DNA from 2 places in the Enterobacter pseudoroggenkampii genome. Region 2 is predicted to be linked to the other one. Evidence: riboswitches for the same ligand, from Rfam matches in the RefSeq annotation. Region 2 holds a riboswitch; the other holds the start of a gene.
What was found. A riboswitch is a leader RNA that binds a small molecule or an ion and turns the genes downstream of it on or off. The one in region 2 is predicted to bind molybdenum cofactor.
Positions count from the first base shown of each region.

Region 1: another riboswitch for molybdenum cofactor. It lies ahead of moaA (GTP 3',8-cyclase MoaA); the one in region 2 lies ahead of moaA (GTP 3',8-cyclase MoaA).

Region 1 covers NZ_JAPMLV010000001.1:489,796-497,327, forward strand. The annotation lists gene uvrB (excinuclease ABC subunit UvrB) at 579-2,594, shown strand; gene yvcK (uridine diphosphate-N-acetylglucosamine-binding protein YvcK) at 2,669-3,577, opposite strand; molybdenum cofactor riboswitch at 3,803-3,936, shown strand; gene moaA (GTP 3',8-cyclase MoaA) at 3,924-4,913, shown strand; gene moaB (molybdenum cofactor biosynthesis protein B) at 4,938-5,450, shown strand; gene moaC (cyclic pyranopterin monophosphate synthase MoaC) at 5,454-5,939, shown strand; gene moaD (molybdopterin synthase sulfur carrier subunit) at 5,932-6,177, shown strand; gene moaE (molybdopterin synthase catalytic subunit MoaE) at 6,179-6,631, shown strand; gene OTG14_RS02435 (Bax inhibitor-1/YccA family protein) at 6,696-7,403, shown strand; gene OTG14_RS02440 (lysylphosphatidylglycerol synthase domain-containing protein) at 7,493-7,532, opposite strand, start outside.
Region 2 covers NZ_JAPMLV010000004.1:86,242-93,773, reverse strand. The annotation lists gene OTG14_RS17455 (DUF2913 family protein) at 1-426, opposite strand, end outside; gene moaE (molybdopterin synthase catalytic subunit MoaE) at 506-958, opposite strand; gene moaD (molybdopterin synthase sulfur carrier subunit) at 960-1,205, opposite strand; gene moaC (cyclic pyranopterin monophosphate synthase MoaC) at 1,198-1,683, opposite strand; gene moaB (molybdenum cofactor biosynthesis protein B) at 1,687-2,199, opposite strand; gene moaA (GTP 3',8-cyclase MoaA) at 2,224-3,213, opposite strand; molybdenum cofactor riboswitch at 3,201-3,338, opposite strand; gene OTG14_RS17425 (bestrophin family protein) at 3,636-4,553, opposite strand; gene OTG14_RS17420 (ATP-dependent Clp protease ATP-binding subunit) at 4,629-7,367, opposite strand; gene OTG14_RS17415 (mechanosensitive ion channel family protein) at 7,453-7,532, opposite strand, start outside.

The DNA of each region.
Region 1 (7,532 bases), on a different contig from region 2:
AGAACCCGAAATGCTGAAAATGTGAGCAAGATCGCATCGGTTGGTTATGAATGACGCAACTGTTAATCAGCAAAAAATAGCTATAAAAATTTTTTACCGCCGTCTCGTGGGAAAATCCGGGAATTTGCCGAGCGCCAGTCTGCATGGGCTGGAAGCAGTTATCCACTATTCCTGTGGATAACCATGTGCATTAGAGTTAGAAAACACGCGATAAGCGAGAGAAGACGCGGCTTACGCCCAAATTGACGCGAAACGCGGCTTTAGAAAATATCGTTTATTATTTAATTGCTTAGATAAAAGCAATTCCCGTCATGAAAGTGTCACTCGTTGCCACAAAACTATCATTACCTGGCTTGACAAATGTTAAAAAAGAAAAAGTTCTGGGGATAACCTGACCTGACTGGTGTTTTATATTGTCACAGTCCAAATTTTGGTCGCTATCGCGCTAATCATTCAGGCGCTACTCTAAATATCCTGACACGCTACTGGTTTTTCATCCAGTGTTTTTTGCTGGCATTCCTGGCAACAAGGAGTAAAATTACTCACCTGCCGCTTATAACGTCATCAGGTTGTCGCCCATGAGTAAACCGTTCAAATTGAATTCTGCTTTCCGTCCATCTGGCGATCAGCCTGAGGCGATCCGTCGTCTGGAAGAAGGGCTGGAAGATGGGCTGGCGCACCAGACGCTGCTGGGGGTAACCGGCTCGGGTAAAACGTTCACCATCGCCAACGTGATTGCGGATCTCCAGCGCCCCACGATGGTGCTGGCACCCAATAAAACCCTGGCCGCACAGCTTTACGGCGAGATGAAAGAGTTCTTCCCGGAAAACGCCGTGGAGTATTTCGTCTCCTACTACGATTACTACCAGCCTGAAGCCTATGTACCGAGCTCTGACACCTTCATTGAGAAAGATGCCTCGGTGAACGAACACATCGAGCAGATGCGTCTGTCGGCCACTAAGGCGCTTCTGGAGCGTCGCGATGTGGTCGTTGTCGCATCGGTTTCCGCGATCTACGGTCTCGGCGATCCGGATCTCTATCTCAAGATGATGCTGCACCTGACGCAGGGGATGATCATCGACCAGCGCGCCATCGTCCGTCGTCTGGCGGAGCTGCAGTATGCCCGTAACGATCAGGCGTTCCAGCGCGGCACCTTCCGCGTACGCGGTGAGGTGATCGACATCTTCCCGGCGGAATCGGACGATATGGCGCTGCGCGTCGAGCTGTTCGACGAAGAGGTTGAACGCCTGTCGCTCTTCGACCCGCTGACCGGACACGTTGAGTCGGTGATCCAGCGCTTCACCATCTACCCAAAAACGCACTACGTGACGCCGCGCGAGCGTATCGTGCAGGCGATGGAAGAGATCAAAGTGGAGCTGGCCGAGCGCCGTAAGGTGCTGCTGGCCAACAATAAGCTGCTGGAGGAGCAGCGCCTGAGCCAGCGCACCCAGTTTGACCTTGAGATGATGAACGAGCTGGGCTACTGCTCCGGCATCGAAAACTACTCCCGCTTCCTCTCCGGGCGCGGGCCGGGCGAGCCGCCGCCGACGCTGTTTGACTACCTTCCGGCAGACGGTTTGCTGGTGATCGACGAATCCCACGTTACGATCCCGCAGATCGGCGGGATGTACCGCGGCGACCGGGCGCGTAAAGAGACGCTGGTAGAGTACGGCTTCCGCCTGCCGTCGGCGCTGGATAACCGTCCGATGAAATTTGAAGAGTTTGAGGCGCTCGCGCCGCAAACCATCTACGTTTCGGCCACGCCGGGCAACTACGAGCTGGAAAAATCGGGCGATGAGGTGGTTGACCAGGTGGTGCGTCCGACCGGGCTGTTGGATCCGGTTATCGAGGTGCGTCCGGTGGCCACCCAGGTGGACGACCTGCTCTCTGAGATCCGCGCCCGTTCCGCCATCAACGAGCGCGTGCTGGTGACCACGCTCACCAAGCGTATGGCGGAAGACCTGACCGAGTATCTCGAAGAGCACGGCGAGAAGGTGCGTTATCTGCACTCGGATATCGATACCGTGGAGCGCATGGAGATTATCCGCGACCTGCGTCTGGGCGAGTTTGACGTGCTGGTAGGGATTAACCTGCTGCGAGAAGGTCTCGATATGCCGGAGGTCTCGCTGGTGGCGATTCTCGATGCGGACAAAGAGGGCTTCCTGCGTTCTGAACGCTCCCTGATCCAGACCATCGGTCGTGCGGCGCGTAACGTCAACGGTAAAGCGATTCTGTACGGTGACAAAATTACCCCGTCGATGGCGAAAGCGATTGGTGAGACGGAACGCCGCCGCGAGAAACAGCAGCGCTACAACGAAGAACACGGCATTACGCCGCAGGGTCTGAACAAGAAGGTGGTGGATATTCTGGCGCTGGGTCAGAACATTGCCAAAACCAAAGCGAAAGGCCGCGGCAAGGCGCGTTCAGTGGTGGAAGAAGATACCGTCGTGCTGACGCCGAAAGCGCTGCAGCAGAAAATCCACGAGCTGGAAGGGCAGATGATGCAGCACGCGCAGAACCTTGAGTTCGAAGAGGCGGCGCAGATCCGCGACCAGCTTCATCAACTGCGGGATCTGTTTATCGCGGCATCATAGGTTAAAGCAGCGTATTTCTCCCTCTCCCCGTGGGAGAGGGCCGGGGTGAGGGCATCAGGCCGCAAAAAACGAACCTAACCCAGCGCCTGAATCGCCTTCTCCAGCGCCTCGCGCAGCAGGTGACGGTCGTGGCGATACTTGATGTCTGAGGCCTCCAGTGGCTCCTGCACCACCAGACGATCGCCAATCCCTGACACATCCACTTTTGGTCCCACGACTACGCCGTCAATGATTTTCTTGCCGACGTAATGCTCCATTAATTCAAGCTTGTCCGCCAGCGACAGGCTCGCCGCCGCCGGGCTCAGTTCACGTCCCAGATTACCGATGTAAACCATCGGCGCCGGGGTGCGGCGCAGCGCCTGCGCCAGCTCTTTCACCAGCAGAATGGGCATCAGGCTGGTATAAAAACTGCCTGGACCGATCAGGATAAGATCCGCTTCCCCGATTGCCTCTACCGCTTCACGCGTGGCGGGCACGCTCGGATAGGTCATCAACTCCGTTGGCGGCAGAAGGAGCTGGTCAATATTCACCTCGCCGTAAACTTCATGCCCTTCGGCGTCGATAGCCATCAAGTCAACCGGTTGTTCAGACATGGGGATCAGGAATGCGTCCACTTTGAGCAGATTACGGATCAGATTGATGGCTTCGAGAGGCCGTACGCTCAGGTGATCCAGCGCCTTTAACATCAGATTTCCGAGGTTATGCCCGGAAAGTTCGCCATTACCGCCAAAACGGTACTCAAACATCGCCGACGCGACGCTCGGCTCGGTAATTAACTGGTTCAGGCAGTTGCGCATATCTCCCCAGGCAATGCCGCCTTCGGCACGACGAATGCGCCCGGTTGAGCCGCCGTTATCGGTGGTGGTCACTATCCCTGTCAGCCTTGAGCCCAGTGACGACAAAGAGGACATAACCCGGCCTAAGCCGTGTCCTCCGCCAAGAGCGACCACTCGGTCAAGATCCGCAAAAGTGCGATTGCGCATACGTATTCCTTATTACGTTCGATCGCGTAACAGTAACCTAACTACCCCTAAAAGACGATGCTTCACCCGATGCAAAATGACGTATATCAATGTGAAAATGCGGTTTTTAGGTATTCTGTAGCGAAAATGGACGAATGACTCGCTATATACTTAATTATATAGCGAAAAGCGATAATGGCGCCGTCAGAATTTCCGCGCTACTATCGCCCTAACCACGTTTTCAAAATTGAAAACATACACTCTAGCCCTTGCGCCTGTGTCGAAAGATATGGCGCTCTGGCCGTGGCGAATTTGCCACCAGGGTACAGAAAGAAATGACTGTGCCTCCCGATCTGGAAAGGTGTACATGGCTTCACAACTTACTGATGCTTTCGCGCGTAAGTTTTATTACTTACGTCTGTCGATTACCGATGTGTGCAACTTCCGTTGCACCTACTGCCTGCCCGATGGCTACAAACCGGGCAGCATCACCAATAACGGCTTTCTCTCCGTGGATGAAGTGCGCCGCGTTACGCGCGCCTTCTCTGAGCTCGGCACCGAAAAAGTGCGCCTTACCGGCGGTGAACCCTCGCTGCGCCGCGATTTCCCCGACATCATTGCCGCCGTACGTGAAAACGAACGTATCCGCCAGATTGCGGTGACCACCAACGGTTACCGCATGGCGCGCGACGTGGCGACCTGGCGCAATGCGGGGCTGACGGCGATCAACGTCAGCGTCGATAGCCTGGACGCCCGCCAGTTCCACGCCATTACCGGCCAGGATAAATTCCAGCAGGTCATGGACGGTATCGATGCGGCATTTGCGGCCGGCTTCGAAAAAGTCAAAGTCAACACGGTGCTGATGCGTGATGTAAACCATCACCAGCTTGATACCTTCCTGGCGTGGATTAAATCCCGCCCCATTCAGCTGCGTTTTATTGAGCTGATGGAAACCGGCGAGGGTAGCGAGCTGTTCCGCCGCCATCACATCTCCGGCATGGTGCTGCGCGACGAGCTGCTAAAACGCGGCTGGCTCCATCAGATCCGCCAGCGCAGCGACGGCCCGGCGCAGGTCTTCTGCCACCCGGATTACGAAGGCGAGATCGGGCTTATCATGCCTTACGAGAAAGATTTCTGCGCCAGCTGCAACCGCCTGCGCGTCTCCTCCGTGGGCAAGCTCCATCTTTGCCTGTTTGGTGACGGCGGCGTAGACCTTCGCGATCTGCTGGAAGACGATGCGCAGCAGGACGCGCTTGAAGCACGCATTTCTGAAGCGCTGACGCATAAAAAACAGACCCACTTCCTGCATCAGGGCAATACCGGCATTACTCAGAACCTGTCCTACATCGGCGGGTAATCAGGCTTAAGAAGGAAACAGAAAATGAGTCAGGTAAGCGCAGAATTTATCCCGACACGCATTGCTATCCTTACCGTTTCCGATCGCCGTGGCGAAGAGGATGATACCTCCGGCCACTGGCTGCGCGAGGCGGCCCATGACGCGGGGCATCACATTGTTGATAAAGCGATCGTGAAGGAGAACCGCTACGCCATTCGCGCGCAGGTCTCTCAGTGGATCGCCAGCGATGAGGTGCAGGTGGTGCTGATCACCGGCGGCACCGGCTTTACCGCAGGCGATCAGGCCCCCGAAGCGCTTATCCCGCTGTTCGACCGCGAGGTGGAAGGCTTCGGCGAGGTGTTCCGCATGCTCTCCTTTGAAGAGATTGGTACCTCCACGCTGCAGTCGCGCGCCGTTGCCGGGGTGGCTAACAAAACCCTGATTTTCGCCATGCCGGGCTCGACCAAAGCCTGCCGCACCGCGTGGGAAAACATCATCGCCCCGCAGCTGGATGCCCGTACCCGTCCGTGTAATTTCCATCCCCATTTAAAGAAATAAGCTATGTCACAACTGACCCACATTAACGCCGCAGGCGAAGCGCATATGGTGGACGTCTCCGCCAAAGCGGAAACGGTGCGCGAGGCGCGCGCCGAAGCGTTCGTCACCATGCTGCCGGAGACGCTGGCGATGATTATCGACGGCAGCCATCACAAGGGCGATGTCTTTGCCACCGCGCGCATCGCGGGGATTCAGGCCGCCAAGCGCACCTGGGATCTCATCCCGCTGTGCCATCCGCTGATGCTGAGCAAGGTGGAGGTGAACCTGCAGGCCCAGCCGGAGCAGAGCCGGGTGCGCATTGAGTCACTCTGCCGCTTAACCGGCAAAACCGGCGTGGAGATGGAAGCGCTGACGGCGGCCTCCGTTGCCGCGCTGACCATCTACGACATGTGCAAAGCGGTGCAGAAAGATATGGTGATTGGCCCGGTTCGCCTGCTGGCAAAAAGCGGCGGCAAATCCGGAGATTTTAAGGTGGACAGTCATGATTAAGGTGCTCTTTTTTGCGCAGGTGCGCGAGCTGGTGAATACCGACAGCCTGACGCTGGATGCGTCTTTTGAAAACGTTGCTGCCCTGCGCGCGCATCTGGCGGCACAAAGCGACCGCTGGGCGCTGGCGCTGGACGAAGGCAAGCTGCTGGCCGCCGTTAACCAGACGCTGGTGGAATTCACCCACCCGCTGGCCGAAGGGGATGAAGTGGCCTTCTTCCCGCCGGTAACGGGGGGCTAAGATGGCTGAAACCCGAATTCTGGTGAGCCCCGGGCGTTTTAACGTGGGGACCGAATACAGCTGGCTGGCGGAACGCGATGAAGACGGCGCAGTTGTCACCTTCACTGGCAAAGTGCGCAACCACAACCTCGGCGACAGCGTGAAGGCGCTGACGCTGGAGCATTATCCCGGCATGACGGAGAAGTCGCTGGCGGAGATTGTTGGCGAGGCGCGGGGCCGCTGGCCGCTCGGCCGCGTCACGGTGATTCACCGCATCGGCGAGATGTGGCCCGGCGAGGAGATTGTCTTCGTCGGGGTGACCAGCGCGCACCGCGGCAGCGCGTTTGCCGCCGGGGAGTTCATTATGGATTACCTCAAAACCAGGGCGCCGTTCTGGAAGCGCGAAGCCACGCCGGAGGGTGACCGCTGGGTAGAATCTCGCGACAGCGATAAACAAGCCGCCAGCCGTTGGTAGTCGGTTTACGCGGATGTGTTAATCTTAACGTGTGTGTCTACTTAAACTTAATCAGGAGTGAATCATGGACCGATTTCCGCGTTCCGATTCAATAGTACAGCAGACCCGTAGCGGCCTGCAGACGTATATGGCTCAGGTGTACGGCTGGATGACGGTTGGCCTGCTGCTTACCGCGTTTATCGCGTGGTATGCGGCGAACACGCCGGAGCTGATGATGTTTATCTTCTCCAGTAAGATCACCTTCTTTGGGCTGATTATCGCGCAGCTGGCGCTGGTGTTTGTGCTTTCGGGTCTGGTGCAAAAGCTGAGTGCCGGAATGGCGACCACGCTGTTTATGCTCTATTCGGCGCTGACCGGGCTGACGCTCTCCAGTATTTTCATCGTCTACACCTACTCCTCCATCGCCAGCACTTTTGTGGTCACCGGCGGGATGTTTGGCGCGATGAGCCTGTACGGTTACACCACGAAGCGCGATCTGAGCGGCTTCGGCAGCATGCTGTTTATGGGGCTGATCGGGATTGTGCTGGCGTCGCTGGTGAACCTGTGGCTGAAGAGCGAAGCGCTGATGTGGGCCGTGACCTACATCGGGGTGGTGATCTTCGTTGGATTGACGGCGTATGACACCCAGAAGCTGAAAAACATCGGCGAGCAGATTGACGTGCGCGACAGCTCGAACCTGCGCAAATACGCGATCCTGGGCGCCCTGACGCTGTATCTGGACTTCATCAACCTGTTCCTGATGCTGCTGCGTATTTTCGGCAACCGTCGTTAAGGTTGCTTTGCCGGGTGGCGGCTTCGCCTTACCCGGCCTACGAAGCGCGAACCGTAGGTCGGGTAAGGCGAAGCCGCCACCCGACTTATTCACTTCGCTAGCATCCTCTCATTCTTCGCCCGCAGCTTT
Region 2 (7,532 bases):
CTGGCCTACATAGATAACAGACTCTGTTATATCGATATTGGGCTGATTTTTTTCTTCACACTCAGGCAGTACATAACCACGCCATCCGTTATCTTTTAACTCGTCGAAGAATTGCGTAAAGCGAAATAAATGGCTGTATTTTTCATTCTCAATTGATTGTATTGCCAGAACACTTGCCGCTTTTTTATATAACTCCGCTTTCTGGCCATAACGTTTTCCCTGATTCAGAAACCAAAGGATATCCTGTGCAAATGGTTTCGAAAATAACTTATACTTTTGGGCGTTTAAAAGCCAGTTCATGATAAACATATGCTCTTGAGAAGGGGTTATGATTTTCCTTTCCTGATGGGCAAGTTTAACAGCGATAATAATACACCACGAAAGATGTGCTAATTCATAGCTGGCGGTATTTTTGTAGCTGATCAAAAGTCTTTCCTTATTGCCAGAAAAGCTAGCAAGAAGTATAAATGTCTAAAAAATCATGTTGCATCCAGTAAATATTTACTCACCAGTGCTCTGCTGCCTGGCGATCGCTATCCCGAGCATCAACCCAGCGATCGCCTTCCGGCGTGGCTTCGCGCTTCCAGAACGGCGCTCTGGTTTTGAGGTAATCCATAATGAATTCCCCTGCCGCAAACGCGCTGCCGCGGTGCGCGCTGGTCACCCCGACGAAGACAATCTCCTCGCCAGGCCACATCTCGCCGATGCGGTGAATTACCGTGATGCGGCCGAGCGGCCAGCGGCCCCGCGCCTCGTCAACAATCTCCGCCAGCGACTTCTCTGTCATGCCGGGATAATGCTCCAGCGTCAGCGCCTTCACGCTGTCGCCGAGGTTGTGGTTGCGCACTTTGCCAGTGAAGGTGACAACTGCGCCGTCTTCATCGCGTTCCGCCAGCCAGCTGTATTCGGTCCCCACGTTAAAACGCCCGGGGCTCACCAGAATTCGGGTGTCAGCCATCTTAGCCCCCCGTTACCGGCGGGAAGAAGGCCACTTCATCCCCTTCGGCCAGCGGGTGGGTGAATTCCACCAGCGTCTGGTTAACGGCGGCCAGCAGCTTGCCTTCCTCCAGCGCCAGCGCCCAGCGGTCGCTCTGTGCCGCGAGATGCGCCCGCAGGGCAGCAACGTTTTCAAAAGACGCATCCAGCGTCAGGCTGTCGGTATTCACCAGCTCGCGCACCTGCGCAAAAAAGAGCACCTTAATCATGGCTGTCCACCTTAAAATCACCGGATTTTCCGCCGCTTTTTGCCAGCAGGCGAACCGGGCCAATCACCATATCTTTCTGCACCGCTTTGCACATGTCGTAGATGGTCAGCGCGGCGACGGAGGCCGCCGTCAGCGCCTCCATCTCCACGCCGGTTTTGCCGGTTAAGCGGCACAGCGATTCAATCCGCACCCGATGGTGCTCCGGCTGCGCCTGCAGGTTCACCTCCACCTTGCTCAGCATCAGCGGATGACATAGTGGAATTAAGTCCCAGGTGCGTTTGGCAGCCTGAATCCCCGCGATGCGCGCGGTGGCAAAGACATCACCCTTGTGATGGCTGCCGTCGATAATCATCGCCAGCGTCTCCGGCAGCATGGTGACGAACGCTTCGGCGCGCGCCTCGCGCACCGTTTCGGCTTTGGCGGAAACATCCACCATATGCGCTTCACCGGCGGCGTTAATGTGGGTCAGTTGTGACATAGCTTATTTCTTTAAATGGGGATGGAAATTACACGGACGGGTACGGGCGTCCAGCTGCGGGGCGATGATATTTTCCCACGCGGTGCGGCAGGCTTTGGTCGAGCCCGGCATGGCGAAAATCAGCGTTTTGTTAGCCACCCCGGCAACGGCGCGCGACTGCAGCGTGGAGGTACCGATCTCTTCAAAGGAGAGCATGCGGAACACCTCGCCGAAGCCTTCCACCTCGCGGTCGAACAGCGGGATAAGCGCTTCGGGGGCCTGATCGCCTGCGGTAAAGCCGGTGCCGCCGGTGATCAGCACCACCTGAACCTCATCGCTGGCGATCCACTGAGAGACCTGCGCGCGAATGGCGTAGCGGTTCTCCTTCACGATCGCTTTATCGACGATGTGATGCCCCGCGTCATGGGCCGCCTCGCGCAGCCAGTGGCCGGAGGTATCATCCTCTTCGCCACGGCGATCGGAAACGGTAAGGATAGCAATGCGTGTCGGGATAAATTCTGCGCTTACCTGACTAATTTTCTGTTTCCTTCTTAAGCCTGATTACCCGCCGATGTAGGACAGGTTCTGAGTAATGCCGGTATTGCCCTGATGCAGGAAATGGGTCTGTTTTTTATGCGTCAGTGCTTCGGTAATCCGGGCTTCCAGTTCGGCCTGTTGCCGGTCATCAACCATCAGGTCCCTCAGGTCTACGCCTCCATCCCCGAACAGACACAGATGCAGTTTGCCCACGGAGGAGACGCGCAGGCGGTTGCAGCTGGCGCAGAAATCTTTCTCGTAAGGCATGATAAGCCCGATTTCCCCTTCGTAATCCGGGTGGCAGAAGACCTGCGCCGGGCCGTCACTGCGCTGGCGGATCTGGTGGATCCAGCCGCGTTTCAGCAGCTCGTCGCGCAGCACCATGCCGGAGATGTGATGGCGGCGGAACAGCTCGCTGCCCTCGCCGGTTTCCATCAGTTCAATAAAACGCAGCTGAATGGGACGGGATTTAATCCACGCCAGGAAGGTATCAAGCTGGTGATGGTTTACATCACGCATCAGCACCGTGTTGACTTTGACTTTTTCGAAGCCGGCCGCAAATGCTGCATCAATACCGTCCATGACCTGCTGGAATTTATCCTGGCCGGTAATGGCATGGAACTGGCGGGCGTCCAGACTGTCCACGCTGACGTTGATGGCGGTTAAGCCCGCATCGCGCCAGATCGCCACGTCGCGCGCCATGCGGTAACCGTTGGTCGTCATCGCAATCTGGCGGATACGTTCGTTTTCACGTACCGCGGCAATGATGTCGGGAAAATCGCGGCGCAGCGAGGGTTCGCCGCCGGTCAGACGCACTTTTTCGGTGCCGAGCTCTGAGAAGGCACGCGTGACGCGGCGCACTTCATCCACGGAGAGAAAGCCGTTATTGGTGACGTTGCCCGGTTTGTAGCCGTCGGGCAGGCAGTAGGTGCAACGGAAATTGCACACATCGGTAATCGACAGACGTAAGTAATAAAACTTACGCGCGAAAGCATCTGTAAGTTGTGAGGTCATATACACTTTTCCAAATACGGGAGGCGTGGTTATTTCTTCCCACACCCTGGCAACAGCGTGGCTGTTACGGCCAGAAAACCATATCTTGCGACACAGGTCTAAAGGCTAGAGTGTTAACTGATAATTTGAGTATAACGCGAAATAAATAAATGCGACATAAAATTACGTTATGTTAATTTTTATATAACGGCTCCGTAAATAACCACCTTGAATTTATGGTTAGTGATAGATTCTATTTATAATGTAATAAGCGCCGCTTACTACCAACATGCTTTCATAATGAATGAAGGGGAGGGCGTTAATGCTCTTAGATTAATTGGAGGGTAATGGTGGTTTTATATGAAGTGAATTTATTTTTTGATTTGGAAAATCATTAGCCCCCTTGTTTATAATAAAGGGGGCTTTCAATTTCTTGATTGTTTCTACGTGAGATTGTAATGACTATTAGGTTGATGAATTGGCGGTAGTGGTTTTTGTTTAGTCATATCCATCAGATTGCGTTCTATTGTATTGCAAATAGCATTGAGGGGTAGGTCATTTGATTCTGTACCAAATGGTTTTTCAAGTTGCTCAGCAAGAGCATCCCATGCCAGAAAAGCATACGATATAAAGACAGAGACAAAGGGGGTCATATAGCGTAAGTCAGTTACCAGTGCGAAAGGCAACAGAGTACAAAACAGATACACTGTTCGTTGCAAAATCAGTGTGTAAGCGAAGGGGACCGGGGTGTTCGCGATCCTTTCACATCCACCCTGTACATGGGATAGTTCATTAATGCTGCTGCTAATGAGGTTAAAGTGAATGTCGCTAATTTGCCCATCTTTATTTATTTTGGCTATTTCTCTGTTAAGTAAAAGTAGTATTTTGTTGGTTGGGTAAGCACTGTTCATGACAGAAAGAAAAACTGATTTTGGCAGGATTCGATACACATCATAAGAAGCTTCATTGTTTCTTAATTGGTTTTTTAAACTCCAGCTAAAGGCTATAAGATAATCACAGATGGTCTTATGCAGATTTTTATCATCCGGGACAAGGTTAATGACAAGGCGCATTATGTTGCGCTGTGCAATTATCATGGTACCCCATAATGCTCTGGCTTCAATGAAACGGCTGTAGGTTGCATTATTCCTGAAGCCTAAGAAAATTGCGATCGCGATACCCAGCAAACTGAATGGTGCAACGGTAAGATGAATCCCTAGTTGCTCATACCACTGGAACAACACAATGGCTACAATCGACATACCTATATTGAGCGAAAGTCGGAAAATGATGCTGGACAAGACAGAACCATGCCAGGTAAATAGACGGATGAACCAGTGTTGTGGTGGACGCACAATCATTAATATGAATCCTTAAACGCTCTTTATTATGAAAGAGCAGGCTCAGGTTTCGAGCCTGCTTTGATTTACTCAAAATCAGTTTTTTGCATTTTCCTGATTTTCATCCACACTGTCATTCTCTTTTTTTACTGGAATTGTTTCATTCTTAAACACGACGGTTTCAGTACTGTCATCGTAACCAATGCTGACCGTATCTCCTGATTTGAGTTGATCGCTGAGGATTTCTTTTGCCAGCCTGGTTTCCACTTCCTGGCGAATCTTACGTTTGAGTTCACGCGCCCCAAAGTCGGGCTGATAACCGACTTCAACCAGATGTTCAATGAGGGAGTCATCGAGTTTGAGTGAAATGTCCTGTGCGGCTGCAGTGCGAGTCAGTCTGTCGAGCTGAATCTGGACAATCAGACGGATGTTCTCCTGCGACAGCGAGTTGAACACAATCACTTCATCGATGCGGTTAAGAAACTCTGGACGGAAATGGCCTTTCAGCAGTTGCATTAGCTCTTCATGCAGGACTTTCGGCGTTTTTTGCTCTTCTTCCGGTAATCCGGCATTAGCCATAATGAGAGCCGAACCAAGGTTACTGGTAGCAATGATGGTGGTATTACTGAAATCAATTACCCGGCCCTTACCGTCGGTTAATCGGCCATCATCGAAAACCTGCAACAGAACGTTGTAAACATCGGGGTGCGCCTTTTCGATCTCGTCGAGCAGTATCACGCTGTATGGACGACGTCGAACTTTTTCAGTCAACTGCCCCCCCTCATCATAACCAACATATCCTGGAGGAGCACCGATCAACCGGGCGACAGTGTGTTTCTCCATATATTCAGACATATCAATACGAATTATGGCCTGTTCATCACCAAATACGGCTTCGGCAATGGCCTTGGCTAATTCCGTTTTCCCCACGCCTGTCGGACCAAGGAACAAGAAGGTTGCAATCGGACGATGGGCCTGTCCCAGACCGGCTCTGGAGAGCCTGACTGCATCGCTGACGGCTGTGACTGCCTGATCCTGCCCAACGACTCTTTGTTTCAGGAGTTCTTCCATATTGAGCAGTTTTTTTCGTTCTTCCTGGGTCAAATCGCTAACGGGTATACCGGTCAGTCTGGAGACCACTTCCGCCACAGCAGCAACAGTCACTTCAAGGGTTTCGGAGCCCGTTTTGTTCTTCCACGCTTCTGTCTGTTGTTCAAGGGATTCCTGCTTAGCGGCAATGTCACTTTCAAAACGTTTCACCTCGTCAAAAAGTTTACGGGAGGAGGCGTAATCTCTTTCACGTTTCAGATGCGCGATTTCAGCCTCAAGCTCCTGAATTGCAACAGGTCGTGAACTGGCACCAATACGAACGCGTGCTGCAGCCTGGTCGATAAGGTCAATGGCCTTATCCGGAAGAAAACGAGACGTTATGTATCGGTCTGATAGCTCAGCAGCTGCAACAAATGCATCATCTTTGAAAGTGACCTGATGGTGGGCTTCAAGTGTGTCTCTGAGTCCACGAAGAATAACAATCGTCTGATCTACTGTTGGCTCTTCAACCAGAACTGGCTGGAAGCGGCGCTCAAGCGCTGCATCTTTTTCGATATGCTTCTGGTACTCATTTAATGTTGTCGCCCCGATTAGGCTAAGTTCTCCGCGTGCCAGAGCAGGCTTCAGGACGTTTGCAATATCGAGCCCACCTTCGCCTCCACCCTGACCCGCACCAACTATGGTATGAAGCTCATCAATAAAGAGAATCAGCTCTCCCTTTTTAGCCGTCACTTCATCAATCAGTTGTTTAGCCCGTTCCTCAAACTCCCCACGATACTTGGCTCCGGCTACCATCGAGTTCATATTGATCTCGACGAGACGTTTATCACGCAGAACTTCAGGCACATCACCTTTGACAATTCGTTGTGCCAGCCCTTCAACGATCGCCGTTTTACCTACACCGGGTTCACCAATGAGTACCGGGTTATTCTTCTTACGGCGAGCCAGAACTTCTATCGTATTTTCAATCTCTTGTGCACGCCCGAGGACTGGATCCAGCTTACCAGCTCGCGCCATTTCAGTGAGGTCCCGACCAAATTTATCAAGGTTTGGCGTACCGGTAGGGGTATCAACACGGCCATCTTCGGCGCCTTTACCTACGATTTTCACAACTTTCTGGCGAATTGCCTCGGGAGAGATCCCATATTTCTTGAGTAATGCACCCGCTACGCTATCGGGAACTTCACTCAGGCCGATCAGTAAATGTTCTGGTCCTATATAAGAATGCCCTAGTTCACGGGATGCCTGAAACGCGTACATGAACGCTTTTTTAAGGCGGGGCGATATTGACAGGTCACCAGGTGCGCTACCGGTCTCAGTTGCGCCACTATAAGCATTCTGATCGATATAGCTTTTAATATCGTCCGGGGATATTTTCAGGTCTTTAAACAATGCGGTACAGACGTCAGCATCAGAAAGTACGTACAGAAGATGTTCCGTATCCAGTTCGCTACGATTAAGCTGATGAGCTTTTTCTGCCGCTCGCTGTAACAATTCCAGTGACTGCTTACTGAATGCTTCCGTTGTATCGACCGACTCACGTGGTACTTCACCAAAAATTCCCTCGTCATCATTATCGCGAGGGCTATTGCCAAAACCATTGAAGAAGCCAGAGAGCCCACCTCTTCCCAGCAATGAGTCGAAGGGGTTCATGATGTTCTGATGTCGCATTAGCTGGCGGTAATCATAATCACAGATATCAATTGTCTTACGTTGACCATTCTGAACCACGGTGACGCGGCTGGTAGCCGGTCTTGCCTGACAAATATCACACAATGCGGGCATATTTCGCCTCCTGATTAAAAAATGGGTGCTCCGTAAAAGCCCCGTTTTTAAGCGTAGCAGAAGGCAAATCTGCCGTTATGGCTGGCTATGAAACATCATGTATCTTTAAATTAAAGAATGGCACAATGCTAATGAGATAGGACATGATTTCTGTTTGTAACTGCT